2 regions of the Bacillus sp. FDAARGOS_235 genome follow, and region 2 is predicted to be linked to the other one. Evidence: riboswitches for the same ligand, from Rfam matches in the RefSeq annotation. Region 2 holds a riboswitch; the other holds the start of a gene.
The links. A riboswitch is a leader RNA that binds a small molecule or an ion and turns the genes downstream of it on or off. The one in region 2 is predicted to bind preQ1.

Region 1 (16,801 bases), 240 kb from region 2:
AACAAGTACAAGTGGCATCCCTTCGCCACCTTGTTTCGTATCTAAAAGTGTTAAACCACCTAATACACGCTTATAAGCAATTTGCTCTTCTTTTGATAATTGTGCCCAAGTATTTTTGTCAGAAGACACCGCGATTTCTTCTTCTGTCCAAAACTGAGCGATGTTTTGCTTCCAAAACATTAAACTAAAATCATCTTCCTTTTTGTTCCAGTTTACCGCACGCATTCAATCGCCCCTTCTCTAAATAAACATGAAAAATTGATAACTAAGCATGAGCAGGGTTCAGAAAACCCTGCTCATAATGTCTCACTTTTTTATATTAAACAGTACAAGCTACGCACTCTTCCACGCTTAATTTACGTGTTCTCGTATAATACAGACTCTTTAAGCCTTTTTTATGTGCATAGATGTAGTAACGTGCTAACTCACGTGTTGAAATATCACTATTAACGTAAAGAATTGTACTAATTCCTTGGTCAATATGCTCTTGAATTTCTGCAATTAAATCAATTAATTTAAACTGATTCATATCGTAAGAAGATTTATAGTACCAGAACGTATCTTTTGATAAATACGGCATTGGGTAATATGTTGTCGCATTCGCATACGTTCTTGATTCGATTTGACTTACGATCGGCATTACGCTTGAAGTTGCATTTTGAACGTAACTGATAGATTGTGTTGGAGCGATAGCAAGACGGTATGAATTATATAATCCATTCTTCTGCACTTGCTCTTTTAAACTTGTCCAATCTTCTTTTGTTGGAATATGAATTCCTTCAAATAGTTGCTGAACTTTTTCAGTTACTGGGCTGTAATCTGTCGTTTCATACTTCTCAAAGTATGTGCCGTTCGCATAATCAGACTTATCGAAGTCTTTAAATGTTTCGCCTTTTTCTTTAGCGATTTCCATACTTTTCTCAATAGAGTAGTAATTTAACATCATAAAGAATGTACGAGCGAACTCTTTCGCTTCTGCACTTTCATAACCAATTTTATTTTTTGCTAAATATCCATGTAAGTTCATTGCTCCAAGTCCAACTGAATGAAGCTCATCATTTGCTTTTTTCACAGTTGGTGCATTCGGAATGATTGTCATATCAGAAACAGCTGTTAAAGCTTCCATTCCTGCATGAACTGCTTCACGAATTTCTTTATTTTCCATTACATTTACGATATTTAGTGATCCTAAGTTACAGTTAATATCGCGGCGGATAATGTCATCTGTACCGTAATCATTTATTTCAGAAGTTTCTTGTAGCTGGAAGATTTCTGTCTCGAATGTTCAACCGAGTTCGCTACTCCTCAGTCCGTTGCTCATGCAACTGCTGTATGTCACCATACAGGACAGACTATATCATCACCTACAGCATTACCTGATTAGGTGCTCCGCTTTTCGAACGCCAATCGCTTGCGCTCTACTCCCATAAGGGATAGTCGTTAGGCTTTTACTTATCTTAATCTTTCAGAAAGTCTCTTATTACTTTATGTTGTCTGATCACTCTGCTATACAAAATAATAAGATACATTCTGAACTTTTCTATGCTCATTCTAAGATAAGATTTAGCACGGTAGGTTACCTCAAACTTGAGGCTTTCCCCGTTTAACGGAGTTTTCGACTAGCATTTCTACTAGAAGGTGCTACATATTTAACACAAGTTCGACATCTTCACAGTTCCAATATCCTTCAGTGGATGCTGGTTATTTGCATTTGATTTAAACATTAAGTATGGGTAACCAGACTCAAGCTGAATCATTGCGATTTTAATAAGCATATCACGTGCACTAATATCTAGCGGCTTCTTCTTCACTTTCGGATTGCTCATTAATTCATCGTACATTTCATCAATATCAATATCATCTAAATGCTTGCCATATTCTTTAAACACCGTATAAGGCGCGAAAACATGGAAAGGTTCGTTTTTCTCAGCAAGCTCAAAGAACTTACTTGGAACGATAATTCCGATTGATAGAGACTGAATACGGCTCTTCTCGTCGGCATTTATTTTCTTTGTATCAAGGAATTCGATAATATCCCAATGGAAGATGTTTAAGTATACTGCACCAGCACCTTTTCGTTGGCCAAGTTGATTCGCATATGAAAACGAATCTTCAAGCAATTTCATAACAGGTACTACACCACTTGCAGCGTTATCAATCCCTTTAATTTGCTCACCACGCGCACGTAGCTTAGATAAGTTTAAAGCTACTCCCCCGCCAATTTTTGATAATTGCATTGCAGTATTAATGTTAAAGCCGATTGAATTTAAGCTATCGTCCATCTCTAACAAGAAACAAGACACCATTTCTCCTCTTCTGCTTCTTCCCGCATTTAAAAAGGTTGGTGTCGCTGGTTGGTAGTTTTGTTTTACAATCATGCTTGCGAATTGTTTTGCCTTCGCAACATCACCGCGTCCTAAGTATAATGACACAATTGCTACACGATCTTCATAGCTTTCTAAGTATTGTTTTTGATCATTCGTTTTTAACGCATAATCTTTGTAGAACTTAGATGCTGCCATATAAGATTGGAATTCGAAGTTTTCACCATAAGCGATGTTATATACTCCTTCTACTTCCTCCAAGCTATACTCGTCCAGAACATTGTAATAGTAATCATGTTCTTTCATATACTCCATTCGCTCTGCCACGCTATTAAAAGGAACGGTATTCTCTCTAGCTTCTTCCATAAAGACTTCTAATGCCTCTTTATCTTTATGAAGCTGATAAAAACCGTCCTGCATTTGCGTGATTTCATTATTCAGTTCAATGTGTCGCAATCTCCCGCACCCTTTCCTTAAAATATTCTACATCGTTATTTGTTCCTGATAACTCAAATTTTGATACAATAGGCACTTCATATTTAGCAGAAATTTTGTCAGCACTTGCACCGAACATGTCTCCCCAGTTACGATTGCCGCTTGCAGATACGCCTTTTAATTTGTCATTATTGCGCTCTAAAAATTCTAAAACACGTTCTGGTACATTGCCAAAACCTGTTGTATACGTAATAAGAATAAAGTCTTCATCTATTACTAGATCTTCACCAATTTGAACGGCCGGCATATTTAATTTGTGAATGAAACGCTTCACGTTTCCTGTCATAGAATCATATGCAACTAACATTTCCGACCCTCCCTCTCCAATCTATACTCTTTGTATGTCATTTCTTGATTTCTCTATATATTGTATTACGTTTCAAAATAAGACACAAGATATATGTATAAATTCTTTCTTTTTTTAACTTTTACTTTTCGACAAGACCGCCGATTTTTTTCAATACAATGACTATGAAACAACATTCTAAAACTCATGTCAATAAAGTGCTTTTCAAAAAAGTTGTCAACGAATTTAACCTCATTTTAAAAAAAGTTAACAATATATTTTGTCATAAAACGGCAAATGCTGGAGGAATATATTTCTCCAGCATCACGCAAAAAAGAACAGACATGAAACGATAATCTGTTCTAACAAACGATTACATTTATCAATTTTACTTTATTAAATATTATACATATACTTTCGTTGCTCGTTACATACTAAAAGATAACTATTATAGAAAAAGATTATTATTATGGCGTTTCAATTTATGTATGAAAAGTTTATTCAGAGTGCTCAATACGCAAAATATCTTTTACAAATATGTGATGCGGATTCTCATCTTTATCAAGCATTGTACATACAGGAGCTTCTTCATCAAAGTATACGATCATTCCTTCTACGTACTCATATGTCTGTTGAACTTGTACAGTTACTTTAATTTCTGCCGCTTGCTCATACGCCCTTTTTATTTTCTGAAGCATTTTTGTTGAACATTTTCGTTTCTCTGGATACATAACCATTCCCATACATCTATTTCCGGCTCTATCTTTCCACATATAATCCCAATGCGGTAAAATGCCTTGTTTAAAATCGCCCATAATTCTCCTCCCCTTTATCTTCTATTTATGAACGTGGCGTTTTTGAATATGTATAAATTACCTGTCCACCGCGTTGTGCATTCCCAATAATATGTTTAAAATCTTCTCGACTTACTACAACTTTCCTAAACGTATAAAATACATCTTTCGTTGCAACATACTCCTTTATCTCACCATTTTTCAGCTGATCCAAAATTGTATTTGCTAATTGTTCATCCATGTATTTCACCTCTATGCAATATTTTATTTTATCGTATCTTTTATAGGTCAACAACTGTAAATTTTTCCTGTTGCTATGCCTTCATTTCATTTTCATTATTTTACAAGCAGTATTGCTTTATTATATGTCCACTAAATATCATATACTAACATAGCTACTTCTCTATATCAAACATTTTGGCATTCAATCATACAAAGTTCCATACCACTATGTTACAATATACAAATAGAACTAGGAGGGATACTATGATTCGGAAAGCAACAAAGACAGATGCAAAGGCAATATCTCCTTTATTGTATAATGCTCTGCATGAAATTGCTGAAAAAATCACTGGTAGCACAGTTGAAGCAAATGTATTACTAGGACTTGAAAAATGGTTCGTAAAAGAAAATAATCGATTGAGCTATGAAAACTGTTTAGTGGCGGAACAAGATGGAAAGGTAGTTGGGGTTATTGTCGCTTATCACGGTAGTGACGCTCAACAACTTGATGCACCAATCATACGCCACTTAAGAGAACTACATGAAGATGAATCCATTACGTTAGAAAAAGAAGCTGAACTTGATGAGTATTATATTGACACGTTGTCAGTTTCAAATATGTACGGCGGACGTGGCATTGGCTCTAAGTTAATCGATGCAGCTGAACTTCATGCAGCTGAAACAGGTTATGAAAAAATCGCCTTACTTGTTAATTTAGAGAACAAGCGTGCTTTTTCACTGTATGAAAAACTAGGTTACAACAAAGATAAAACCGTAATGCTCGTTGGCGAACCTTATGCTCATCTAATAAAACCATTACGTACATTGGTTTCTATATCTTAAAAAAAAGCACACGATTTTATATAAAATCGTGTGCTTTTAAGTTAATTTTGTATTTAATACACTTCCATTCATCGCCTCATGGAACGTATACTTTGTATATCCCCACGGCTTCCGATGAAAAATAGGAGGTCCAGACCATCCCATCGCCCTCAGTTCCGCACCAATCATCGTATTAAAATAGCTATGTCCTACTATCGCGATTTTCCCGTGCACCATTGCATAGTGATGTAACATGTTAGCAGCTTCTTTTGCCCTTCCCCTTGCTTCCTTATACGACTCAACATCTTTATGATACCCAACCATCCATAAAGCACGTCCAATAAAAAACCAAGTCCCCGGCTTACATTTAAACCATTCTGGTGCAAAAAAACTCGACGGTACTTCTACTTCCCTAAAAAGAGAATTTTGCACAAAGGACAAAGAATTCATTAATTCCGCTGCTGACTGTACAGCACGTCTTTGATCACTCGATACAATTAAATTTGCCGATTCTACTGCCTCAATTGTTTCAATCGGTATGTTACATTCCCTACTCATACTATCTACATCATATCTCTTCAGCCATTCATGAAATGAAGTAATTGTCATCGGTTCTATAGTACTATTCAAGCGACCATGACGAATAAAAGATATCCACATTCTTTTCACTCTCCATTCATCACTTACGAACTATATTATGTACTATTTCTTACATTCATCATAACATGCTGAAAATAAAAGTTACATATTGTTACATATCTCCGCCACTACTATGAGTAACTGAAGCATCTATTCCATCAAAATATGTATTCGTTTCATGTTGACGAATTTTCTTCAACTGTGTATAAGAAAATAAATATAAGAACAAAGCTATAAAGCTCCCCATAATTTCAAACATTATTTTACCGCTCCTATTTCCCCCTTATTAAACAGACCAACATCCATTTTCATTATAAAGATATAAACACTTTTTCTCCAGCATCATATGAAATATGGATATTATCTTACAAAATATGAATATTTTTCGACTTTTTCCTTTGAAAACATTTACAAAACAGGAAACATAGTTCAAAATAAAGGAAAATAAAAAATCCCAAATTATTCTTTTTTGGAAAAACTGTAACAAGGAGAGTTGCTTATGCAGATCGCAGAAACTGGAGATATCATCGAATTTAAAGGTGGAATGCAAGGCCGTGTTCAAAAGGTAAATCAAAACTCTGTTATTGTTGATATAACAATTATGGAGAATTTTAGAGAACTAGATATGGAACCTCTTACAGTTGTAAGTCATAAAAACTATACTGTCATTAATCAAAATGCATAATATAATAGAAAGAAAAGTCCTGTATAGTATACAGGACTTTTCTTTCTATTAACGATTATCAATCGTTTCCGGATATAGATCGTGGTTCATCATACGGTAATCTGCCATTTGTTCATACTTCGTTCCTGGTCGACCGTAGTTGCAATATGGATCAATTGAAATACCACCACGTGGTGTGAATTTGCCCCATACTTCAATGTAACGCGGATCCATTAATTTAATTAAATCATTCATAATTACATTCATACAATCTTCGTGGAAGTCACCGTGATTGCGGAAGCTAAATAAATATAACTTTAAAGATTTACTCTCTACCATTCTTTGTTCAGGAATGTAGCTAATATAAATTGTTGCAAAGTCTGGTTGTCCTGTTTTCGGACATAAGCTTGTAAATTCAGGACAATTGAATTTTACAAAGTAATCACGGTTTGGATGGTTATTATCAAATACCTCTAAAATTTCTGGGCTATATTCAAATAAATATTTTGTATTTTGATTTCCTAATAATGTTACATCTTTTAAATCTTCATCTAATCTTCCTGCCATTTTAAACATCCCTTCTCTTTATACGCCTCGTTTATTTCCCCATACTAACGCATGAAGCTGCGGCAATACTTTCGCATCATTCATTTTTTTACAATTAACAGCTTTTTCAATAAGCCACTCATACTTATCTAATAATTTTTTAATAAGCATTGCATCATCCACTGTTTTCGTATCATCGTTCCCTACTTGTAAGAAAAATGGTACAGATGGATAACGTTCGTGCATCTTAACTGCATATTCAAAGTCGCGATCATCGAATACTACTACTTTTAAACTAATATCTTTTCCTGCTAGTTTCTGAATTACAGCATCTAACTTTTGATAAGCTGTTTTCATTCCCGAACTTGGTGGTTTTGGCGAAATGGTTATCTCATCAATTTGAAGTAACCAATCTTGCCATTTACTCCCTTGTGTTTCTATCGCCGTTCGCATCCCATTCTCTTTTAATATAGAAAGAAGCGACTCAATATTTTTCAATAAAACAGGATTCCCACCCGAAATCGTAACATGAGAGAAATTTTCTCCTCCAATTTCAACAAGCTCATTCCAAATGTCTTCCGCTGGCATTTGTCTAATTTGATCTTTTGCCGATCCATCCCATGTAAAAGCAGAATCACACCAAGAACAGCTATAGTCACAGCCAGCAGTTCGAATAAACATAGTCTTTTGCCCGACAACCATGCCTTCTCCTTGAATAGTCGGACCGAATATTTCTAAGACAGGGATTTTACTCATCGAGCATCCACTCCCGTCTTACTTCCGCATAACTAGTTGGCGTCTCAAATAGACGAACAAATTCAACACGAGCTCCTTTATATTCGTTCACACGATTATCTTTCGTTAATGCTTCTGCCATCTTTTCATAAATCCAAACGACCATATTCTCAGCAGTCGTATTCATCGCTGGTAATGTTTCGTTTAAATAACGATGATCTAAATATATTTCAATTTCGTTTTTCCAAATTTCTTTTATATCTCCAAAGTCAATTGCAAGGCCTATTTCATTTACATATCCACTAATCCCAAATACAACTTTATATGTGTGACCATGTAAGTTTTTACATTTTCCTTCATAACAGTGTAAATGGTGTGCTGCATCAAATGTAAATTCCTTGCTGACCATTACTCTTTTATTATGATATTTGAGTTGTTTACGTTGAATATCCTTGTCCATTTTTTGCAAATTTTCTACGATGCGAAATCCAAAGAAATTATCCATTAGTTGTTCGCTCCTTCGCGTTCTTGTAAGTACGTATCTAATCCTGCTTTACGAAGTTGACATGCTGGACATTCACCGCAACCATCACCAATGATTCCGTTATAACATGTTAATGTTTTTTCTCTAACAAACTCGAATGCGCCAAGTTCATCAGATAATTTCCACGTGTCTGCTTTATCAATCCACATAAGTGGTGTATGAATGACAAATGGATAATCCATAGATAAATTTAATGTAACGTTTAACGATTTCACAAACACGTCACGGCAATCTGGATAACCACTAAAATCAGTTTCACATACACCCGTTACAATATGACGTGCCTCAACTTGTTTTGCTAATACAGCAGCAAATGATAAGAATAGTAAATTTCGTCCATCTACAAATGTCGATGGCAATTCACCTTCTTCATGTGTAATCTCCATATCCGTTCTCGTTAACGCATTTGGAGCAAGTTGATTTAATAGACTCATATCTAGTACCGTATGTTTAATTCCTAGCTCTTTCGCAATTTCCACTGCACAATCAATTTCTAATTTATGACGTTGATTGTAATTAAATGTTACAGCTTCTACTTCTGCAAACTGCTCTATTGCCCAAAATAAACATGTTGTACTATCTTGTCCACCACTAAAAACAACAACTGCTTTTTCTTTTTTCATTTCACTCATTCTCCTTCTCTACTACGAATAAGAAGAAAGAACGTTCTTGAACTGTCACAATAAAAAAACAAAACAATACCTAAGGATATTGTTGTTTCCATAGTTTTTTATAGAGGGAGTTCGCGAACCTCTCCCATGCGGTGCATGGAATTTCTTCTTTCATTGACAAAACATATTGTAACATATTGTATACTACCAGAAAAAATTTCTGATTTTTCCGCTATTTTATATTCCATTTCTTTCATTTTATAGTATGATTAATTTACTATTCGGAGAGAGGAGGCATCCCACTGAAACACTTTATTATTTACCTCTTTTTAAATATTTTATCCATTCTCGTTACAATGCTTATTTATCACTTATTTTGGAATCAAAAAGGGAAACGGTCTCCTAAATTAAATTCAGCTATATTTATTGTACTGTGTTGCCTCGCTACAATACTATGTATCACTTTTGCAGCAAAAACAAATAATGGTTTTCAATTTGATATGCGTCATATCGTATTAATTGTCGGTACATTGACAGGAGGGCCTATTGCTGGTGGTTCTATTTTAGCTGTATTAAACATATATCGCTTCTTATTAGGAGGAATAGGTGTTTTCCCATCCCTTATCGCTTCTATTGTTCTATTTATTGTTCTACTATTAACGTACAAATTTTTCAATCGAACTTCTAATCGTATAAAAATAGCACTTGCTATTATTTACAGTCTCACATATGGATTTAGCTGGATACCCTTCTTCCTTTCAGAAGTTACAAATAAGGTAGATTATATACCCCATATTATTGTGTATGAGTTATGTACGATGCTTGGTACGATCCTTATTTTATATTTACTACACATATTACAAACTCAGGTTCGTCTCCAAAATGAGCTTATGAACGCTGAGAAATTTCATTTAATCGGTGAAATGGCAGCTTCCATCTCGCACGAAATTCGCAATCCTTTAACTTCAACGAAAGGATTTTTACAACTATTGCAGTCTGATACATGTACCGAGCAAGAACGGAAATTATATATCGATATTGCCATTAATGGTATTGAGCAAGCAAATCATGTTCTCACAGACTATTTAACCTTTGCAAAACCGAGTATTGAAAAAGAACAAACACTACAACTCGAGGAAGAATTACTGCATGCACTATCTTTAATTACACCACTTGCCAATTTAACAAATGTCCGTACTCATTACATAAAGCAAAGTACTTCTTTCTTTATCGCTGGAGAGAAGCAAAAACTAAACCAATGCTTATTAAATATTTTAAAAAACTGCATTGAAGCTATGCCAAAAGGTGGCGATCTTTATTTCACATTAGTTCCTGATCATAAGCATATCCAGCTATATATAAAAGATACAGGAGTTGGCATGGATCAAGAACAGGTGAAGCGCCTCGGTTCTCCTTTCTATTCAACGAAAGAAAAAGGGACTGGTCTTGGAATGATGGTTGTATTCAGTGTTGTTCAAGCTATGAATGGAAAAATTGATATTATAAGTGAAAAAGGAATCGGTACAACCTTCTTATTAACCTTTCCACTCATACAAAAAACGTGATGAAATAATCATCACGTTTTTTCTGTTCCTTCAACTAATTCAGCAAAAGCTTTCACTTTTCCATGTGGTTTTTGATTCTCTTTACGTGCTTTCCAAGCACGCTCTTCTTCTCTCTTTTTCTTGGACATACTTTTCAACTCCTTCTTTTCTTTCTCCATGTAGTATTCCAAAGTAAGAAAGAAAACTATGCATGTATCAAAAAAGAAGTGGTTTCCCACTTCTTCCACTTTATCGCTGCAAAATTGCGTATTTCGCCTCTTTTAACTGTGTAAGATGTCTTTGTTCATGTAAATCAAGAAATTGAACCCACTGATACAAATTCAAATCATTAAAAACAGGATGCTTTAATCCATTTTCAACTAATTCTTTTTCATCTATGATACTATGAAGCGCATGTAATAGTTCTTGTCGTGAATGTTCTAGCAATTGAATTCCTTGCTGTTTTTTCATTAAAGTTTCTGTTGGTTGCATTTGCTGAGGAGCTTCTCTTTTATGTGTGCGATCAAGCGTAAGTTGGAGGTCTTTAAATGGAGTCGCATTTCTTTCATTTTTGTGTAGAGCATATACAAGGGCAGATGTGACAGATTGTTCAACTAAATGTAAGTGATGTAAAATTTGAATAATACTCCATTTATCACGGCGTGGCTTTACATTCACTTCTGTATCATTTAACATTTCAATTTCTGATAATAGCGTGCTTCGGGTAGACTGCAATGAGTTCACCAAACTTTCTAAACTCACATCCATATTAGATTGAAGCATACTTCTTTCCCCCCTTTTTGTTGGTGAAAAGAGGTGCTCCTTATTAGAAACACCTCTTTAGCATTCTGAATTTTCTTTTATTATCTCATCATTTTCCCATTATGTCGATGTTAAACATGTGAAAAAAAGCGCATGTTTTTTACAATTTTGTGTCGTCAATCGCATGTAACCATGCTTCAATTTCTGTAATGACACTTTTCACACAACCTTCAGCAAATGGTGATGTTAAATTTGCCACTTCTACTAATTCTAAGAATGATTTACTTCCACCTTGTTGGCAAAGGTTCACATAATCTTCCCATGCCTCTTGTCTATTATCTCTTGCGCGCTTCCAAAATTGCAGTGCACAAATTTGAGCTAACGTGTAGTCAATATAGTAGAACGGCGAGCTATAAATATGCCCCTGACGTTGCCAGAAGCCACCGCGCTCTAAATAATCATTATCTTCATAATCACGATGCGGTAAATATTTCTTCTCTATGTTACGCCATGCTGTCTTACGCTCTGCTGGTGATGCTTCTGGATTTTCATATACATAATGTTGGTATTCGTCGACAGATACACCATATGGTAAAAACAGAAGTGCTGAACTTAAGTGTGAGAAATAATATTTATCTGCATCTTCTTCAAAGAATAGTTTCATCCATGGCCATGTAAAGAATTCCATACTCATAGAATGAATCTCACACGCTTCATATGTTGGCCAATTATATTCTGGAATTTCAAATTTACGACTTTCATATACTTGGAAAGCATGACCAGCTTCATGTGTTAATACATCAATGTCACCAGATGTTCCATTGAAGTTTGAGAAAATAAATGGCGCTTTATAATTTTCGATATATGTACAATATCCGCCACCAGCTTTTCCTTTTTTCGCAACTAAGTCTAATAAATCATTATCTAACATGAAATTGAAAAATTCATCTGTTTCAGCTGATAACTCTTTATACATCGTTTTCCCATGATTAATAATCCAATCTGCATCTCCTTTTGGAGTTGGATTACCTGTAGCAAATTCAAAGTTTTCATCGTAATATGCTAGCTTTTCTACACCGATACGTGCTTTTTGTCTCTTTCTTAATTCCGTTGTAACTGGAACGATATAATCAAGTACTTGCTGACGATAATTCGCAACCATCTCCGCATTGTAATCTGTACGATACATTCTTGCATATCCTAGTTCAACAAAGTTTTTGAAACCTAAAGATTTCGCAATTTTCGTTCTTACTTTAACAAGCTCATCATAAATACGATCTAGTTCTTCCTCATTTCCAGCTAAAAATCCGTAGTATGCTTCACTTGCTGATTTACGTTCACTTCTTTCTTTTCCTTGCATAAATGGAATCAGTTGCGATAATGTTCTTTCTTCTCCCGCAAAGTCAATTTTTGCAGATGCTAACAACTGTGTATATTGTGAAGACAATTTATTCTCTAATTGTAAATCTTTCACGATTTCATCTGAATATGTTTTTAAATCACATTCTGCTAGAGCGAATAATTGCTTTCCGTAATAGGCTTCTAATTCTTCACGAAATGGAGAACTAATTAACGCCTTATAATATTTTGTTCCATATCCTTGTACAACTGGAGAGTATTCATCAAAGAAATCTTGCTCCTCCTTATAAAAAGCATCTGTCGTATCAACAGAATGACGAATGTAACAAAGATTCCCCATTGTACCAAAATCATTGCGAATTTCATTAATTGAATTGATAACTTGTTTTTGTTCTTCTACAGTTTTTGTGTTATCAAATTTCTCTAAAGCAACAGTAAATTTCTCTTTTAATTCTTCAATATTTGGCCGTTTATATTCATAGTCTTTAAATGACATGAACGAGCCTCCTCTCCATTATGTATACCTTTACTATAATTCAATACTTCTTCCCAAATCCCCTCTTAGTTTTCAACAAAATTCGGCAGCTTCCATCTTACTTACTTATATGCAAAAAAGCCTTGGATTTTTTATCCAAAGCTCCTTTGGAACATAGTATCACTTTTCATACTTTCCAATTTTTTTCAACAAATCAAGTAATTCATCCTTTTCATCCTTCGTTAACATTTCAAAAGACTGATGTATAACTTGCTCATGCCCCGGAAAAATAGAAGCAATAAAACTCTCCCCAGACTCCGTTAATTGCGCATAAATAACACGTCTGTCATTCGGACATGGGATTCTCTTTACTAATCCCTTTTTTTCCAGCTTATCTACAACATATGTAATGCTGCCACTAGCTATTAAAATGCGCTCACCAATTTGCTGAAGTGGTTGACCACCTTTATGATATAGCAGTTCTAATACAGCAAATTCAGTTGGATTTAACCCGTTACTTTGTATAGATTTATTTGTAGTATCCATAACAGAACGGTGTACACGAGATAATGCAATAAATACTTTTAAAGATTGAGAAATATCTTCTCGTTCATTATTTGATGTCATACAACTTTCAACCCTTCACTTAAATTCTCAGCAATAAAAAGAAAATACAGCTTAATACTTCATGTGAGTTCCGAATGAGCATTCACTCATCCATTTCTTCTCCCCTAATATATTACGAATCATTCTTGAATAAAAACATGACAATTTTAACATAGTTTATATATAATGATAATAAAAAAAGAAGGAGTACCACATTTGAAAGTCAAATTCCAAAGCATAGTTTTATATATATTGCTTGTTATCCTACCAACGATAGTGATTGGTGCTACATTTTATTCCTATCATACGTATAAAATGAAGCAGGAAAACAAAACATCTGCTCATACGGTTCTCTTTTTATATAGAGACTATTTAGATCATCACCTTGGTGAAGCAATTTCTGCCTTAGAAATGCTTGCAAAAGTCGTAGGTACCGAGACTGGTAACATAAATGGGATTAAACAAATTGTGCATGATACAGATGGAAACGATGCGCGCTTTTCTGGTCTATATTACGTTACACCAGAAGGAATCATTACCATCGCATCAGAAAGCGAATCAAGACCTGTAGACGTCTCAGACCGCAAGTATATTCAAGACGCATTACAAACTAAGAAAACAACTGTATCATCCGTCATTACAGATCGCGTCCTTGGACATCAAGCTATTATAATCGCTTCCCCAATATTTAACAAACAGAAGGAACTCTCAGGCTTATTGTTAGCAAGTTTACGCTTTGACTACATTTCATCTTCTTTAAATGCTATTAAACCACAATACCATTTCGAAGTAACTGATAAACATGATGTAGTTTTTCTAACTGATGACAATAATGAAACAAGCGATGCGCATTCTAATATGCTCACTACCCCACTCCAAAGGTTAAATTGGAAGGTCTCTGTTTCTCCATTACCTATCCACAAGCAAACTTTATACCAATGGGTTGCAATAGAATGTATAGCTACTTTATTTTTAATGTCTATCTTATTTTTACTCGCTCAATATATGTTATTAAAACGGCAAACAAAGCTGGAAAGACAACAAAATGAACTGCAAAAAATTGAATTGGTTGGAACTTTTGCAGCGAGTACAGCCCACGAAATCCGCAATCCTCTTACGGGAATTAAAGGACTCGTTGCGCTATTAAAAGAAAAATATAAAGATGAACAGGATCAGTTTTACTTTTCCATCATCGAACAAGAAATAGAGAGAATTAATGAAATTGTAAGTGAATTTCTTATTCTTGGAAAGCCAACTGCTATCATTGAACAAACATATGATGTGAGAACTATTCTAAATGAGGTAGCATTGATTATTCAATCTGAGGCGAATCTACATAACATTGTATTCCATCTACATTTGCCAGACCATCCTGTTCATATCCGTTGCTCAAAAGACCATATGAAACAAGTGGTTTTAAACATTACAAAAAATGCAATTGAAGCCATGACTTCTAGTGACACACTAACCATTGTCGTAACAGACAATGAAACACACGCACAATTGCAAATTATTGATACTGGAAAAGGTATTCCAAAACATATTCAAAAACACCTCTTTCATCCGTTCTTTACTAATAAAGATACTGGAACAGGTCTTGGACTTGTCATATGTAAACGAATTGTAGAGATGTACGATGGGCATATTTTTATTGACAGTAAAGAAAACAAAGGAACGACAGTTCATATCGAAATACCGTTACATAAAGTATAATTATCCTTATCACAAAAGGGTAATTATACTTATTTCATAAAACCCGCCACAAGCATTCGCCAAAAATTATTCGATTTTCCTTCATATCCGATTTGGAAAATAGGTACCTTTATAATGGAAAACCATTTTGGTGTTTGTTTTTCTTTATAGCGCTGGTATTGTAAAATAAGCTTGTCCAATTCTTGACTAACTTGAATTGTTTCCCTACTAGTTAATCCGCTTGTTAATCCTAGTTGAATCATTTCTTCACGCTTCATATGAATATCACGTGAAAGCTTTTCTAATGTGTACTTCCTTTTTACAGTAAACATCCATATCCCCCTTATTATTCTTCCATGCTCTCAACTTCACTTCACTATTGACCTTTTACCTGCTTAATCATATTCAAATTTGAAGAATCAGAAAATTAAACATTTTCTCCCTGTAATTTACAAATCTTTACCCTCACTTTGAGAATTATTACAAATTATTCTATCTTTGTAAATACATTCGCAATAATAGACATTTTTTTCATCTTCTTTTTTTACAAATACCAATTAAATAGCGGTTTCTCTATTTACCATATACTTTTCTTCGACATTTTTTGTTTAATTTATATAAAAAAGCAAAACATAATGATGATTGATAAAGTGAAACTTTAATCAGTGGGGGGTTTTGTTCATCCCCCACTGATTATTAGCACTCACCAATCGGGCGTTTACGAGCAGTGGATCTTCCCCCTAACTTCTTTGCTCCAGCCGAATTTTGAGGTGGGAATCTTACTGCCCGCAAATAGCGGGATAAAATAGAGAGGAAATATTTATATGCGCAAATATACGATTGCATTGCTCATTTTTACTATGTTCTTACCATCCTTCTTGTTTCCGATTCAAGCCAATGCCCATACAAATAAAGTAGCTATTGTCATTGATGACTTCGGAAATAATATGAAGGGAACTGATAAAATGTTATCACTTCCCATTCCACTGACTGTTGCTGTTATGCCTTTCCTTCCTTCTACAAAAGAAGATGCAATAGCAGCCCATAAAAAAGGCCATGAAGTTATTATACATATGCCAATGGAACCTATTAAAGGTAAAAAAGAATGGCTTGGACCAAAAGCACTTACAACTGATTTAAGCGATGAAGAAATAAACAACCGACTCGAACAAGCGATTAAAGAAGTACCGCATGCAATTGGAATGAACAATCATATGGGATCAAAAGTAACAGCTGACGAAAGAATTGTACGTCTTATACTTACAGCTTGTAAAAAACACGGTTTATTTTATTTAGATAGCAAAACAAACCCTAATAGTGTCGTCCCACAAATCGGAAAAGAATTAGGGGTGCCTATTATTGAAAACCAACTATTTTTTGATGATGTTTATACAGCAGGACATATTTCAAAACAAGCTCAATTACTTATCAAAAAAATTCAAGAAAAACCAATTATGGTAGCTATCGGACACGTTGGGCCTCCAGGTGAAATTACATCACGTGTTATAGAAACCTCTATTCCCAAAATTCGCGAGCATGCAGACTTTATTTTTTTGTCTGATTTAGCATTATCTCCACCTGCTGTTTCAAAATAAAGTGAAACTTTAATTAGTGGGGCATTCACCACTAATTATTAGCCCTCACCAATCGGGCGTTTACGGGCGGCGGTGCTCCCAAAAAT
Region 2 (16,801 bases):
GCGGTTCTGCAACTAGGTATAATACAACTAAATACGCAACTAAAAATCCAATACTATAAAAAAATCCATCAAATCCAGTTAACGCTATCGCTCCAGCAATACCGAGGAATGACGCAGCAGACATATAATCCCCAGCAATGGCCAGACCATTTTGCCAACCCGTTAATCCCCCTCCAGCCGTATAAAACTCACTCGCATTTTTCGTTTTTTTCGATGCAAAATAGGTTATGACGAGCGTACCAAGAACAATAATTAAAAATAGTGCAAACGCAGTAGTATTCAAATTCAACTCCTCCCTTTTTGCATATCTTGTAGAATTTTCCGCGAAATTTCATCAAAGGATTGAGCTTTCTTACTATAAATCATACATAATGACCATGTCATAATAAATTGCGCAAAAGCAAATACCCATGCCCATGTCACATCACCGAATGCTGGTGTATTAAGCACTTTCGAATACGATGTTAAAATAGGTAGCGCAATAAAAAAACTGAAAAAGAAAATACTCATTGGAACGATAAACTTCTTCTTCGTATTTAATAACAATTGAAATTCTTCTGACTGAACAACCTCTGTATAATTCACTTCATTTTGCAACTTACGTGCTGACGTATCATCTCGTTTCATCCTCTACTCCCCTCTCCAACTCGAAATACACTTCCCCTTCGTATACACAAAGACTAAATTTTATAAATATTCAGAAACTTAATTTCATTTTAGACAATCCATACATTCCTGCAAAGATTTTTCGGTAGACATTTTTCGTCAATTTTCTCTAAATTTTTAATATACTTTTTCACAATAAAGTGCAACTTAAATCCGTATGGGTTTCGTACACCCCACACCGATTATTAGCCCGATTCTAACAAATACCCGTACACATTTTTTCCTCGTTAAGAAAGAAGTGATGCTTAATTCAACGTCTTTTCCATCTTTAAGCGTTCCAAATATAAAATCGAATACTGGATTTGAAACACCAAACCAAAACTTTTCGTTTTTATAATGGTGTAATATATGCTGTTTTTTTAGCCACCTTCCAAACTTAGTGACGGGACGAATCGGCTTATGTGCAATATAACGTTTCCATTCATAAACAAGGAGCATGATAATCATTCCGATTCCAAATGAAAGTGTAACGGTAACACTTTTTGTAATACCATATGATATAAGTAAATATATAGTAAAGCTAGGTACACTAAACCATACAGGCAAAAATAAAAGTTTCAAATCATCTGGGTATACGTGATGATCATAATGTAATCTTCTTAACATTTTTAATAAAAATACGTTTTTAGGCGGCTTTAAATGGAATAAAAAACGATGGGTCATATATTCGTTAAGCGTATAAAAAACAATACCAAACAGACACGCTAACATACCGATCCATTTGAAAAATTGCATTTTTAAAATAATGATGAAAATAAATAAAATACTATACATAATAACAATATCATGCTGTAAAAAGAACTCTTTCCCTACTCTCTTCATCTTACTTCCCCTTTTTCAAAAAAAACAGCCGCAACGTATCGTTACGACTATTTCTTTTCTATTCACTTTACAAATTTGCCCGCTGTTCTATTGTCGAGAAAAAATTGTTTGTTCCAAATATATTTTGCTTCGGAATAATGTGTTCTACTGCAAACACTGTTACTTCTCCCCTTTGTACCTCTCCAATAATGAGTCCAAATACTTCATGATTTACTGCAAACGTTGGTTGTTTCGTTTGTAGCAATCTGGCTGCAGTATTAAATACCGCTTCATATAATGGATCCCTATCAGTAATTTCTTTTCGGATTTTTGGTGCTAACGTAATAATAATTTCTTTTCCGTCAATAGTGGTTCGATACATAAAAATCTCCCCTTCAATCTTATGTGAACAACTGTAAAGCTTTGTATGCAAAATGGATAGAATATCCTACTAAAATAATACCTGCTCCGGCTGTTATGTAGCCAAGTGCTTTCTGTTTTAATAAAGTCCTTCCAAAATGTACAGAAAAAGCAATATTTAAATTCCATAAAATAATACCAACAATAATGCATAGACTGTACAAGAAAGCTTCTTGTTTCGTTACCTTCGTAAGCAATGAGCTAAGTGTGCTTCCATATATACCAAACCAAAAAACAAGATTTAATGGATTGGATATAGCAATTAAAAATCCTGCCATAAACGATTGTTTAAGGCCACCTACCTCTTCTTTTTTATATTCCATATTCGAGTGGGAAATTCCTTGTTTTACACTTTGAAATCCTAAATAAAATAATAAGAAAAACCCCGTGCAGTACATAAAAGCTTGTACGTATGTATACATAAACACAGAAGATAAACCGAAATAAATGAGAAGCATAAACAAAATATCTGCAGTCATTCCACCAATTCCAACAACCCACGCATGCCAAAACCCGCGTTCAATTCCTCGTTTTAACATTTCAATATTAATTGGACCTACTGGTGCCGCTAATGAAATACCTAATACAATTTGCTGTATAATTGCTCCAAACATCGCTCTATCCTTTCTACTTCCTTTACTATTAAGTAATGATGTAACCTTTAAAAATAGACTAGCTTTCATAATAAAATACCCTTTTTTATCCAAAATATACAAAAGAGCCATCTAGATGATGGCTCTTATTTCTCTACCTTATGATGAAAAGGACATTTCCCTTTTATTGGCTCAATATCGTCTCCAATAAAATATTGTTTCCATTCTCGATGGTCAGGATCACCGTAATGACTAATGTTAGGATGTTTCGGCAGCTGATCCCACTTTTCAACTCGTTCACGAACCATTTGTCTTGAATACGCCCCTTTAGGACGATCACCTTCTAATCCATCGAAAATGGTACGTGGCTGAAATCCAATAACGAGTGAATTTCCTAAATGCCTAGTCTTTCTCTGTTTATAAGCCGGTGCATTCCCAAATGCAAATATCGGTTCACCACCGAATGAAAATTCCCATAAATAATGATTTGGATCTTCAGGAACTTGCTGCGGCCATGTTTGATTATCGTGTTCATGTAAATACTGTAGTACTTTCCAAAAGTAATCACGATAATATTCAAGTGATTGTTCTTCACATTCCGGTTCCACAAAAAGAAAAAAGCCTCTTCTTACAATCGGTCGCTCTTTCATTAACTCTAAAAAAGATAACATTGTATGTGGCAAATGACTCCAATCATTATGAGAAAGAAATGAATAACGAAGTTCATTCTTTTTCAACGCTGTTAAACCGAAATAACATGGGAAAGTTGCATCTAACACGACGCTTGAAAAATTTTGAAATTCTTTTGCAACCCAATTCGGTATATCCGTTCTCATTCTCATTCCTTCATTATCTAATAAGTACGACTCGTTCATTCTTTCACCTCATTATGTATAGCATTCAATAAAGAATATTACATAACCAGCCTGTCCTATACCTTTTTGAACATTTGACCAGAAAATTATTTAAAAATACAAAAAATAAAATCGCTTACTTGACTAATTTCTACCAATTCGTGTATATTTAAATTAATCATTTAGCAGAATATTCAAGATTATAGCATTTTTAGTTTATATTATCTTTTCAAATGAATTTCACTAAATGAAAAAAGCAAATGTTTTTAGGAGGAATTGTAACATGCAAGGAAAAGTAAAATGGTTTAACAACGAAAAAGGTTTTGGATTTATCGAAATGGACGGCGCTGACGATGTATTCGTACATTTCTCTGCTATTCAAGGTGACGGCTACAAAGCTTTAGAAGAAGGTCAAGAAGTATCTTTCGATATCACTGAAGGAAACCGTGGACCTCAAGCTGCTAACGTAGTAAAACTTTAATCCAACATATGACAGGAGGTTACCTTACTTGGTAACCTCCTTTGTTATTCCTTTGTATATTTCCGTTTTACAGAGCGAAAACTATGTGAAATGCGCAATTCACAAAGGAGGCAATTACAATGGGTTCAGAAGTAAATGATTTTGAAGAAGTGAAATTCCGTGTAGAAACAGCACAAAAAATGGTAGGTTCTGCAACAATTTCAATGGATCCAGACACACTGGAGCATGCCACTACTGCAGTAGAAGCAGCTCGCTCTCAACTTGAGATTATGAAATCTGTTGCAACAGATTTAGATGAGCCATTTTTAATGAATGAGGAAAAAAAATTAAGTAAGTGCGAGCATCAATTACATGAAGCGAAGCACTAAAAAAACATCCAGAGAGTTTTCTCTGGATGTTTTTTATGACAACTGTTCTCCATATTTTTTCAACGTTTCTCCAACTGTACATTGCCTAATACAAAATGAATGGGCATAATATTTACTATTCGTTTTCCGATTATGTTCTCGTAAAAAACATCCTTCACAATACGTTTCTAATAAGTCATTTACCTCTGTAATGAGTTGCTTTTTATCCACCTTTGCACCTCTCTATTCGGTTATTTCTTTATGACTATCAATGACTGTCCCTTCTAATGCTTGCGTTGCTAATTGATGTGCTTCTTTATTTTGTTTTCTAGATATTGGCTCACATACAAGCTTTAATTTCATTTGCTTCGCCTTTCGTTCAATTTGATCTAAGTAATGATTTAAATGCTCATCATAGCAAGGCCATTCTCCAGCCAATTGCTGCAGTACAACTTGAGAGTCTCCACGAAGCGTAACTGCTTCATACTTAATCCCTAATTCTTCGAGTATATTTATACCGTATAATAATGATGCATATTCGGCTTCATTATTATCATATATACCTTCTATATATGCGTTGCGGCGAATTCGGTAGTTTATATTTCCTTTTTTATAATACACACATATACCTACTCCAGCTTCTTTCGTCTGAAGATCATACCCACCATCAAAATAAACATGTATTTCTTGAATCTCTTCCTCCACTTGTTTACTCAGCTTCTTCATTTCTTTTAATGACCATTCTGCATCCATTTCATCGTAAAATAAAAGTTCTTTCGCTCTTCCTGTTTTCTCAAAATCCTCCGCAAATTGAAGTACTTCTTCTATGTTCATATAATCTGTCGTTAATTCCGTCTGCAATCCGCGTTTTGTTTTATATAACCAATGAATTTTATATTTCATGCTAAATTCCCCTTATATAAGAATTCTTATTTATATTTTATTATATTTTATCAAGAGTCACAGTATTATATTCAATATAATCACATACAAAAAGAGCTATCCCATTGGAATAGCTCTTTCATCTATTACATAAATCTTTCAAATTGTACTCGCTTATTAATCCAGTACATTACAGGCATACCAATCGCCATTACTACGAATTCACCTGCTGCACATGTTAACCAAGTCCACATAAATGGTAAATCAAATGCAAGATGAAGTTCAATTGCAATCATAAACATTGTAATCGTAAAGATAACTGTATTAAAAATCATACGAGCCCAAACACCTTTAATGAATCGCATAGAAATAATCGTTGCAACTAATGCAAGAATAGATTGCCCTACTCCAAATACTAAATCATAAGCGACCATAGGTGAGAAAAAGAGATTCGTTAAAAATACACCTAATACAATTCCGTAACTTGCTTTCTTATTAAATACAACGAGATGATTAAACATCTCTGAAATACGAAACTGTACACCTGTAAAGCCAAATGGCTGAATAAGTATAGAAACAGCAATATATAATGCCGCTATAATACCATTACCGACTATTGTTCTTATATTCATGACAAAATCTCCTTAGTTTTTTTACGTGGGATGGTTTCGAACCACGTTATTCGTTTTTTAAGCAACAAGATTATATTCTACGCATTAGACACTCTTTCGTCAATAGATTCCTATCATCAACTACCTTTTTTCTTTTAGACAACGTATAATGAAACATATGAAAGATTTAGGAGGTTTCACTTCATGACAGCAACAATACAAAATGAAAAAGTAATCGTTTCCATTTCTGACAAAGGTGCAGAATTGCAAAGCGTTCGCTTAAAAGAAGATAACACAGAATATTTATGGCAAGGTGATTCTACTTATTGGGGACGTCGCGCACCAATTTTATTCCCAATTGTCGGCCGATTAGTAGATAATACATACTACGTAGATGGTAAACCATATTCTTTAACTCAACACGGTTTCGCTCGTGATCTTACGTTCTCTGTAAAAGAACAAAGTGAAACAAAAATCACTTATATCGTTACTAGTAATGAAGAAACATTAAAAAAATATCCTTACGAATTTGAACTACTCATTTCTTATGAGGTAGAAGAACAAAATATACATGTTACATATGAAGTAAACAATCCTGCTTCAAAAGAGATGTTCTTCTCAATCGGAGCGCACCCTGGATTCAACTTCCCACTATTAGACGGCGAATCATTTACAGATTATCATCTATCATTTAACGGTTCTGAACACTTAGAAACAAGTGTATTAGAAGGACCTTATCTTTCAAGTAAAAAACAATTAATCGCTGAAAATACGAATGAATTGCCACTTACATACGATTTATTCAAAAATGATGCACTTATTTTTGAAAATATGAATACGAATGAAATTTCTATTCGTTCTCATAAACATAATAAATTTGTAAAAGTAGAATTTGCAGGATTTCCATTTGTCGGCGTATGGACACCAGGAGATAACGCACCTTTCTTATGTATTGAACCTTGGTATGGAATCGCTGATGAAATAAATCCAGCAAAAGATTTCAAGGAAAAAAAAGGAATTCAATCTTTACAAGCGAATGAAACATTTACATGCCGTTACAGCATCACAATCGGATAAAGTGAAACTTTAATCAGTGGGGGATATTCATCCCCACTGATTATTAGCCTTCACCAATCGGGCATTTACGGGCAGTTGATCACCCACCTAACTTCATTGTTTCAGCCGAGTTTTGAGGTGGGTGTCTTACTGCCCGTTAACGCGGGATAAGTACTCTATCCCCTACTTCAAAAAAACATTTAAGTAGGGGATAATCTTATAATTTGGAGGTTTCTCATTTTGATTGAAGTGTATATTGATGGTGCATCAAAAGGAAATCCTGGTCCTTCTGGTGCGGGAGTATTTATTAAAGGCATACAGCCACCTGTACAATTATCATTACCACTTGGAACAATGTCCAATCATGAAGCGGAATATCATGCTTTACTTGCAGCATTAAAGTATTGCACGGAGCATAATTATAACATTGTCTCTTTTCGTACAGATTCGCAACTTGTCGAGCGAGCTGTTGAAAAAGAATACGCAAAAAATAAAATGTTTGCACCACTATTAGAGGAAGCACTACAGTACATAAAAAGTTTCGATCTCTTTTTTATTAAGTGGATTCCAAGTAGTCAAAATAAAGTCGCTGATGAATTAGCTAGAAAAGCTATCTTACAAAATTAACGGGGGTATGAGTGTGAAAAAAGAGTGGCTTGCTCCTCTCGCTTTATTATTTGTCTCTTTTATTTGGGGAGCTACGTTTGTTGTCGTTCAAAATGCTATGTCTTTCGTTGGTCCATTTACTTTTAATGGCCTTCGCTTTTTATTCGCCGGAATTATTTTATTATTTGTTCAAATGATTTTCTCACAAAAAACTTCGAAACAAGATATAAAGCAGAGTAGTTTTGCCGGATTAATTGTTGGATTCTTTTTATGCGTTGGCTATTTATTACAAACATTCGGCTTACTCTATACAACTTCTTCAAAAGCAGGTTTCTTAACAGGACTAAGCATTGTTATGGTTCCAATCTTATCTTTTATCTTTTTAAAACAAAAGGCTACCATTTTCGTCGTACTCGGTATCACTGTGGCAACAGCCGGTTTATATTTATTAACAGCTGCTGATTCTTTTCAATTAAATATAGGAGATATACTTGTTCTCGGTTGCGCAATCGCATTCGCTGCCCATATTCTCATTAACGGTTTCTTTTCTAAGAAAATATCACCTTTATTACTAAGCACATCTCAAGTATTAGCTGTAGGTATATTTTCTTCTATTTGCGCTTTTTTGTTTGAAGATTGGGAAAAATTATTTTCAGTATCGCTATGGACAAATCATTCCTTTTTATTCGCCCTATTTCTAACTTCCTTATTTGCGACATCCATTGCTTTTTTCATTCAAACATCAGCTCAGAAACATACTTCCCCAACGAGAGTAGCAATTATTTTCGCAATGGAGCCCGTTTTTGCTGCATTAACAGGCGTTCTCGTTGCTAACGAACAACTTTCTATGTCTGCTATTTTCGGATGTCTATGTATTTTTCTAGGCATGATTTTTGTTGAACTACCTTCCAAAATAAAAAAAGAAGCGCAGGCCGCGTGAAGTTACGCTTGTAACTTCCGCATAAAAGCCTTAGCGCTTTTTTTATCTGTAATTTCTTCTTCTTTCAATCGTTCTAATAACGCAACAAAATAACTGCCATCAAACTGTAATTGATGTTTAATTGTCGCTTCTATTGCTGCGTTCACAATTCCATCAGATGCACCAGTATATCCTTGCCCGAACATAATAAACCCTTGTGCTTCCTCTGATAATTTAAATCCTTTCGTATGTAAGAATGAAAGATAATCTTCTACTGTTTGCATGATATTCCCACCTACTCAAAAATTCTCCACTTCCTATCATACATGTTTTTACACACTATGAGAATGAAATTTCTTTGACAACTTTGTAAATCAATCGTTTACTTCGCTTGCAATGGAGGATTTCCTAACAATCTGAAGGAATATGTACAGTGGAACTTATTTCATATTAAAGGGGAGACACGATGAAACAAGCACTATTAATTATCGATGCTCAACAAGAATTAATTGATGGAAATGAGCAAGAAAATGAAGTTTTTCGTAAAACTGAGTTATTAGCTACACTAAATACAGCTGTACAGAAAGCAATTGATTCAAATGCCCTTATTGTTTTCGTGAGAGATATCGATGTTGCTTCTGGTAGCGGCGTGGGATTTGAAGTACATAATCAAATTCAAGTACCTCAGTCTGCAATCCTTATTAATAAAGCAGCAACGAATTCATTCTATGGCACTTCTTTACTTGAACTTTTAAAAGAAGAAAAAATTAATCATATTGTGATAGGTGGATGTAAAACTGAACATTGTATTGACACAGCTGTTAGGACAGCAACTGTACAAGGATTTGACGTTACATTAATTAAAAACGGTCATTCCACAACTGATTCTAACGTATTGTCTGCAGAGCAAATTATTGGTCATCACAATAAAATTTTACACGGTCATTATAACGTTGATCATTTTTCTATGGTGAGAGATATCGAGGAAGACCTCTTCCAACCAACTCACGACCAATATCGTGATTAATAAAAAAAGAATCCTTCATTCAGAAGGATTCTTTTTTACCCAAAAATTTGCGCTGCAATACTATATAGTTCTCCATTTCTTTTCAAAAATTGATCACTATTTTTCATCATAATTGGTGGTGTATTCACCTTTTTAAAACCAGTAACCTCTAATTCTTTCATAAAATCTTTCTTTCCTTCTGGTACATCTATTCTTAATTTCCCATTATGCCCTTTTGCTAAATAATGAACAATATTTATTGCCATCTCATCATTTTTAGCAACTACCGGTCCTAATATTTTATTTTCCGGCGTTTGTATACTCAAACCATATCCTAGTATATTTTGTTCCTTATCCTTCACAACAGTGCACTGTTCACTTTGCATCATTCTTTTCTTTAAAAACTCTTTTCTATTTGTTCCAAACGCATATTCATCTATTTTTATTATTTCTTCTAAATCACCCTCTTCATAATCCATCATATATTCTTCATTTCTTGCACATTTATAATTCGTATTGTACGAGTTACATATGTATTTAGAAACATAGCTTACCACCCTAAATCCTAGCTTTTCGTATAAATACTTCCCTTCATCTGTAGCAATAAGCATAATTGGTGTTCGAGCTGATACGCTATTCATGCATGAATTCGTTATCGCCTTTCCAATTCCTCTTCCCTTATAATCTGAATGTACAATCACCATTCCGATAGACGCTACGTTCTCCCCATATAATATTATTGCCGCGCTAGCAATAAGTTTCTTTCTCTCATTCCACACGCCGTATACAATGCCTGCGTTAAAAATCGTTTCAATTTCTTCTCTGCTATAATCCCAACCAATATAAGAAGATAATGCTACAATATCGCCTATTTCTTCTTCCCTAAGACGATCCACCCTAATTTCCAATTCAATCATACTCCATCCCCTTATCTAGACATTTAAATCATTATTACTAAATCAACTTGTACATGTTTCCCTTTATCTATCACACACATATCTTATTTTGACCAAGACTATATTGTAAATGAGGTGACAACATGCCCATTACGAATCGATTTTCTACCACCACTAACGGCGCACTCGCTATTACAGGAAATACTTTAGGCTTAAGTAAAATTAGTAATCAAAACCGTGCTGGTACAATCGGGGCAATTGGTGCATTCGTAACTACGAATACTGCTTTACAAGTACCTACTTTTCCTGCTGGTACAACGTTAAACTATACACAAAATAGTTCTACCGCTATTTTAAATATCCCTGCTGGTAGTACGATTCTTTACGCAGAACTCGTTTGGGGTGGAAACTATTTATCTCGTGATCAAAACATTACGAATGTATTAGGAAATCCAGTTTCTTTTACAACACCTGTTTCAACATACTCGATTACTCCTTCAGCTGTTACAGCTTCAAATCAAACATTCGTTTCAAACTCTATTACATTTGGCTTTTACACTCGTTCAGCAGACGTAACAACTCTTATTCAAGCTGGAGGCTCTGGTTCCTATACTACGGGGGCTGTCCCTGGACTTGTAGATCCTATTGATGCTTCTAATGGAACAATTAATTCGGCTGGATGGACACTTATCGTCGCTTATCAAAACGGGACATTACCTGCAAGAAACTTAACAATTTACGTAGCTGGTAACCGCGTTTCTGCTGATACTGGTAGTGCAGATGTAGCTGTTTCAGGATTTTTAACACCTGCAGGAGGACCAGTAAGCGGGAGATTATTTTTAAGTTCTACTGAAGGAGATGCAGATTTAACAGGGGATCAAGCATTATTTGGACCAAATTTCAGTTCATTAAATGCTTTATCTGGGCCAAATAATGCTGTAAATAATTTCTTCGGTTCTCAAATTAATAATGCCGCAGGGAACTTAGATACAACGGGGACATTTGGAACGCGAAATCAAAGCGCTTCTACAGGCACAAACATCTCCGCTGGAAGACAGGGCTGGGACATTACTTCCATTGATATTTCTCCTTATTTAACAAATTCTCAAGTGTCCGCCGCAATCCGTTTAACAACTAACGGAGACGCGTATATGTTGAATACAGTCGGTTTACAAATCAACATAAATTCACCTAACATACAAGCAACGAAAAGCGTGAATAAAAGTGTTGCAGCAATTGGAGACGTTCTCACTTATACAGTTACTATCCCTAACACCGGGCTTCTTCCGGCCAATAACGTTATTTTTACAGACATTCTCCCTAACGGTACTTCCTTTATACCTGGCACTGTAACAATTGATAATGTCCCGCAAACAAACGCAAATCCGGCCGCTGGTATATCTCTTGGAACAATTAATAATGGTGCTTCTCGTACAGTAACTTTCCAAGCTACTGTCGTTTCTCTTCCAAGTCAAAACCCTATCTCTAACACTGCTAATATTACATTTCAATATACACCAATTGCTGGAGGAACGACTTTTAACGGTCTTGCAACAAGTAACTCTGCTGGAACACAAATTAACCTCGCAGATATTAATGGTACAAAATCAGTTAACAAACTTTTTACCGATATTGGTGAAACGTTAACATACAGTATTTCCTTAGCTAATATAGGAAATATCGCCGCAACGAACGTTATATATACGGATCCGATTCCTAGCGGGACTACTTTCATTCCAGGAAGTGTAACTGTTAACGGAGTTACTCAAGCAGGAGCGAATCCCGCTACTGGTATATCAATTGGATCGATTGCCGCAAATTCCACTACTACTATTTCATTTCAAGTATTCGTTCCGTCTATCCCTCAAACAAACCCAATATTAAATAGTGGTACAACAACATATCAATACATTCCTGTACCAAATCAGCCGGCAGTAAGCGGAACTGATACGACCAATATCGTATCTACTCAAGTGAATAACGCTACTGTAACTATGGCAAAAGCAGTAGATAAAAATTTTGCAGATATTGGTGATACACTAACGTACACCGTTTCCTTTACAGGTACAGGTAATACGAATGCGAACAATGTTATTTTTACAGATGTCATTCCTACAGGAACAACTTTTGTCCTAAACAGTTTAACAATAGATGGCACGACACAAGTTGGAGCAAATCCGGCTAACGGTGTGAATATAGGATCCATCCCAACTGGTACAACCAAAAATGTTTCATTTCAAGTAGTAGTAAGTGCAATACCCGCATCAAATGTCGTATCTAACGGATCAAGCGCTTCTTATCAGTACACCGTCACCCCTAGCCAATCACCCGTTACAAAAAATATTTCCTCTAATCTTGTTTCCACTCAAATTAACAATGCGAATGTAACATTAACAAAATCAACAAACAAACAATTTGCTACAATTGGCGAAACGATAAGTTATACAATCCTTATTACAAACAGTGGAAATACGGCGGCTAATAACGTTCAACTAACAGATCCACTTCCAAATGGAACGATTTTAACATTAGGTTCTGTAACGCTCAATGGCGTTTTACAAAATGTAGATTCTCTCGTTGCTTTACCTATCGGCACAATTCCTGGCGGTGCTACTTTCACCTTATCCTTCCAAGTAACAGTCATTAACATTACTGCACAAAACCCTATCATTAATAATGCTTTCGCCTCTTATATTTACACTGTAAATCCAAGCCTACCACCAACTTCAAAAACAGCAAATTCTAATTCTGTTACATCAACAATTAGACTAGCAAACCTTCATGCTAATAAATCTGTAAGTCAAACGTTTGCGGAAGTTGGAGATGTATTAACTTATACCTTTTCTCTTACAAACGATGGAAATGTTGCCGCGAATAATGTATTACTATCCGATTCAATTGCGAATGGTACTGCCTTTGTACCGAACAGTGTTATAGTTAACGGTGTTTCTCAACCGGGCGCAACACCAGCTAGCATCAATATTGGTAGCATCAATGCTAATGCTACAATTACAGCTTCATTCCAAGTATTAATAACTAGCATTCCAAACCCAAATCCTATTTCAAATAGTGCCTCCATTTCCTATAACTTTATCGTTGATCCAAACGCTTCACCTGTAAGTAAAAATACAACTTCAACTACTACATTTACTCAAGTAAACGATGCAAATGTCATTTCTGCAAAAACAGTAGATCGAGAGTTTGCTACCGTAGGGGATATATTAACTTATACCGTTATTTTGACAAATGCAGGAAGTGTTTCTGCTGATAGTCCAACTTTCGTAGATACAAATCCAGATGGCACTACCTTTATTCCAAACACTTTCCTTATTAACGGTGTACTCCAAAATAACGCAGATCCAAATATAGGCGTTCCGTTACCTGGCATTCCTGCTAACGGCTCACTTACCGTCTCTTATCAAGTAACTGTCACCTCTTTACCAACACAAAATCCAACAGTAAATTCATCTAGTACACAATATAGCTTTATTCTAAATCCGGGCGATCCACCAACTATAGAAACATCTTTAAGCAATACTGTAAGTACACAAATTAATGTAGCAAATGTAATTGTTTTCAAAGATGTAGACTTAACTATCGCAGATGTTGGGCAACCAATCACATATACAATTGCCTTAGCTAACCCTGGAAATACTCCAGCAAATAATGTAGTTGTTACCGATATACTTCCTACTGGTACGACTCTCGTACCAAATAGTATTTTTATAGGTGGAGCTTTACAGTTAGGTGCGGATCCAAGCGTTGGTCTTCAAGTTGGTACTATTCCAGCAGGTGGTATTACAACAATTGTCTTCCAAATTAGTGCAAATAGTTTACCTTTACCAAATCCAGTTCAAAACAGCGCTGCACTTCAATATAGCTTTATCGCCGATCCAAATTTACCTGCTGTTGTGAGAAACGCTACTAGTAATATAGTAACTACACAAATTAATACTGCTAATATTGTTGCTACGAAGCTAACAAGCACAAATTTCGCTGATGTTGGTGATGTCATATTATATGCAACTATTTTAACGAATAACGGAAATATCCCTGCTTCTAATGTAACATTTACAGATATCATTCCAGCGGGTACCCTCTTCATCCCTAATACTGTGACGATTAACAATGTCCCTATAGCCAATGCAAATCCTGCTAACGGCATTTTTATCGGTACGATAGGTGCGAATGCATCACGTATCGTTTCATTTCAGATTTTCGTACCAAGTATCCCTGCTGTAAATCCGATTACAAATCAATCAGGCACTACATTCCAATATACGTACGATCCATCCAAACCAGCTGTAATGCAGATGGTTGCTTCTAACACGGTACAGACAACTATTAATAACGCCTCAATTGCCGCTACTAAATCTGCAGATAAACAATTTGCTAACGTAAATGATATTATTACGTACACGACTACTTTAACGAATAGCGGGAACACACTTGCATCAAATATCGTATTTACAGATGCCATTCCAAGTGGGACGTCATTTATTCCAAATAGTGTAACAGTAAATGGTACGACACTCCCTAATGTAAGTCCAGCAAGCGGAATTGCAATTGATCCAATAAACCCGAATACAAATACAATCATCTCGTTCCAAGTGCAAGTAAATACCATCCCGAATCCGAATCCAATCCCGAATCAAAGTAATACAGCGTACCAATATGTCGTAAATCCTAGCTTACCTCCAGCATCCGCCAATGCGGTAAGTAACGTAATAACAACTCAAATTAATAACGCTACAATCGTCGCTACTAAATCAGTGAATACACCGACAGCTGCAATTGGAGATATCGTAACCTATACGATTGCAATGGCAAATACGGGGAATATCCCTGCTAGTGCAACCGTTTTAACAGACGGACTTGGACCAGGTGCATCCTTCATCCCAAATTCTGTTACGATAAATAACGTATCCCAACCTGGATTAGATCCTTCATTAGGTATTCATTTAGACGATATTTCACCAGGAGGAACTACTTTTATTACATTCCAAGTAAAAATTCTTGAGATTCCTCCTAGCGGTACTTTAACGAATAACGCCCTTGTAAATTATGAATATACAGTGAATCCAAACCAAACACCTGCTGTTGGAAGCACTGTAACAAACACGACTGCTACCCCAATTGTTGACGCTACTTTAGTTTTAATTAAAAATGCGAGTACAAATTTCGCTACGATTGGTGATACGATTACATTCACTTCATTTGTTACAAACACAGGAAATACTACTGCGAACAACATTGTTTTTACAGATACAATTCCAAACGGTACTGCCTTTGTCCCAAATAGCTTTAAAATAAACGGCGTAACTATCCCGAATGCAAATCCACAAAACGGTATCAATATTGGTAACTTGAATTCAAATGCATCGATTACACTCAGTTTTCAAGTAAACATTACAACGCTTCCAAACCCTAATCCAATTCCGAACAAATCATCGCTTCAATATAGTTTTATTGTTGATATAAATGAACCACCTGTTTCACGAACAGTTCAATCTAATAAAACTTTTACACAAGTAAATACAGCTTCCGTTATCGCAACAAAAACTGCAAGCAGTGCATTTGCTGCTGTCGGAGATACAATTACGTATACAACTACTCTCACTAATAGCGGAAATACTACCGCAAACACACCTATTTTTATCGATATATTACCACCTGAACTTTCATTCGCTCCTGATAGCGTACAAATTAATACCGTCCCACAACTTGGATTTAGGCCAGATAACGGGGTTCCTTTAGACTCAATTCCAGTTGGAGGAACGACAACAATTAGCTTTCAAGCTATCGTTGGCTCAATTCCAGCTACAAATCCAACATTGAACCAATCTAGCACAACATACTCTATCATTGTGGATCCTACCCAGCCGCCGGTGACAGAAACAGCTACAAGTAATCCAACTTTAGTTCAAATTAACGAAGCGATTATTCAAGCAACGAAAAGTGTGGATCGAATATTTTCTGACGTAGCACCTGGAAATTCATTTTTAACGTACACTGTTTTATTGGAAAATATAGGTAACTCAACTGCTACGAATATCATTTTTACAGATCCAATTCCGAATAATACAGTCTTTATAGAAGATAGCGTTCGAGTAGGTGGCTTTTTATTACCTGGAGTAAATCCAGCAAACGGGATACCAATTGAGGATATTATCGCAGAGGATTTTATAAACGTCACCTTCCGCGTGCAAGTAGTTAGCATTCCAAATCCGATTTTCACAATTGGACCTGGGGGACCAAACTCACCGGTTGTAAACGGGGCTTCCATTGATTATCAATTTATGACAGGACCCAATTTACCACTCGTTTCAAGAAATACGACATCCAATCCTGTTTCGACACAAATAAATTCCGGGGAAATTGCACTTGTTAAATCTGTAGATAAAACTTTCGCAACGATCGGCGATACAATCTCTTATACAATTACATTAAGTAACCCTGGAAATGTCACTTCACAAAATATTATCTTCACGGATATTTTGCCTGATGGAACGACATTTATATCTGGCACTCTTACAAATGACTCTGGTACACAGCAAATTGGAAATCCAGCTAGCGGGATTCAGATTGAAAACATAAATCCAAGCGGAACGGCCATTATTACTCTCAACGTACTTGTTACAAACATTCCAAGTATAAATCCAA

Region 1: linked by a shared signal. The riboswitch ahead of queC (7-cyano-7-deazaguanine synthase QueC) and the one ahead of A6J74_RS08820 (QueT transporter family protein) in region 2 are both predicted to bind preQ1.

Annotation. Positions count from the first base shown of each region.
Region 1 is NZ_CP020437.2:1,634,611-1,651,411, forward strand. Features, by position in the region: gene nrdF (class 1b ribonucleoside-diphosphate reductase subunit beta) at 1-225, opposite strand, end outside; gene A6J74_RS10085 (ribonucleotide reductase large subunit) at 320-1,216, opposite strand; partial or broken gene A6J74_RS10090 (ribonucleotide reductase N-terminal alpha domain-containing protein) at 1,653-2,780, opposite strand; gene nrdI (class Ib ribonucleoside-diphosphate reductase assembly flavoprotein NrdI) at 2,767-3,126, opposite strand; gene A6J74_RS10105 (hypothetical protein) at 3,603-3,920, opposite strand; gene A6J74_RS10110 (hypothetical protein) at 3,946-4,140, opposite strand; gene A6J74_RS10115 (GNAT family N-acetyltransferase) at 4,386-4,964, shown strand; gene A6J74_RS10120 (histidine phosphatase family protein) at 5,001-5,603, opposite strand; gene A6J74_RS30005 (hypothetical protein) at 5,695-5,841, opposite strand; gene A6J74_RS10125 (YkvS family protein) at 6,082-6,267, shown strand; gene queF (preQ(1) synthase) at 6,316-6,813, opposite strand; gene queE (7-carboxy-7-deazaguanine synthase QueE) at 6,832-7,548, opposite strand; gene queD (6-carboxytetrahydropterin synthase QueD) at 7,541-8,032, opposite strand; gene queC (7-cyano-7-deazaguanine synthase QueC) at 8,032-8,694, opposite strand; PreQ1 riboswitch class I at 8,788-8,831, opposite strand; gene kinB (sporulation sensor histidine kinase KinB) at 9,039-10,247, shown strand; gene A6J74_RS30395 (DUF6254 family protein) at 10,259-10,375, opposite strand; gene A6J74_RS10160 (DinB family protein) at 10,476-11,009, opposite strand; gene A6J74_RS10165 (M3 family oligoendopeptidase) at 11,149-12,843, opposite strand; gene A6J74_RS10170 (MarR family winged helix-turn-helix transcriptional regulator) at 13,003-13,449, opposite strand; gene A6J74_RS10175 (DUF3149 domain-containing protein) at 13,645-15,141, shown strand; gene A6J74_RS10180 (aspartyl-phosphate phosphatase Spo0E family protein) at 15,171-15,452, opposite strand; gene A6J74_RS10185 (divergent polysaccharide deacetylase family protein) at 15,945-16,715, shown strand.
Region 2 is NZ_CP020437.2:1,393,937-1,410,737, forward strand. Features, by position in the region: gene A6J74_RS08770 (solute symporter family protein) at 1-283, opposite strand, end outside; gene A6J74_RS08775 (DUF485 domain-containing protein) at 286-627, opposite strand; gene A6J74_RS08780 (sterol desaturase family protein) at 814-1,488, opposite strand; gene A6J74_RS08785 (hypothetical protein) at 1,556-1,849, opposite strand; gene A6J74_RS08790 (LysE family transporter) at 1,869-2,501, opposite strand; gene A6J74_RS08795 (YqcI/YcgG family protein) at 2,627-3,355, opposite strand; gene cspB (cold shock-like protein CspB) at 3,618-3,815, shown strand; gene A6J74_RS08805 (DUF2564 family protein) at 3,935-4,183, shown strand; gene A6J74_RS08810 (zinc-finger domain-containing protein) at 4,217-4,393, opposite strand; gene A6J74_RS08815 (ribonuclease H family protein) at 4,406-5,065, opposite strand; gene A6J74_RS08820 (QueT transporter family protein) at 5,191-5,676, opposite strand; PreQ1 riboswitch class I at 5,683-5,727, opposite strand; gene A6J74_RS08825 (aldose 1-epimerase family protein) at 5,860-6,732, shown strand; gene A6J74_RS08830 (reverse transcriptase-like protein) at 6,952-7,338, shown strand; gene A6J74_RS08835 (DMT family transporter) at 7,352-8,257, shown strand; gene A6J74_RS08840 (DUF6123 family protein) at 8,260-8,520, opposite strand; gene A6J74_RS08845 (cysteine hydrolase family protein) at 8,703-9,263, shown strand; gene A6J74_RS08850 (GNAT family N-acetyltransferase) at 9,299-10,159, opposite strand; gene A6J74_RS08855 (DUF7507 domain-containing protein) at 10,282-16,801, shown strand, end outside.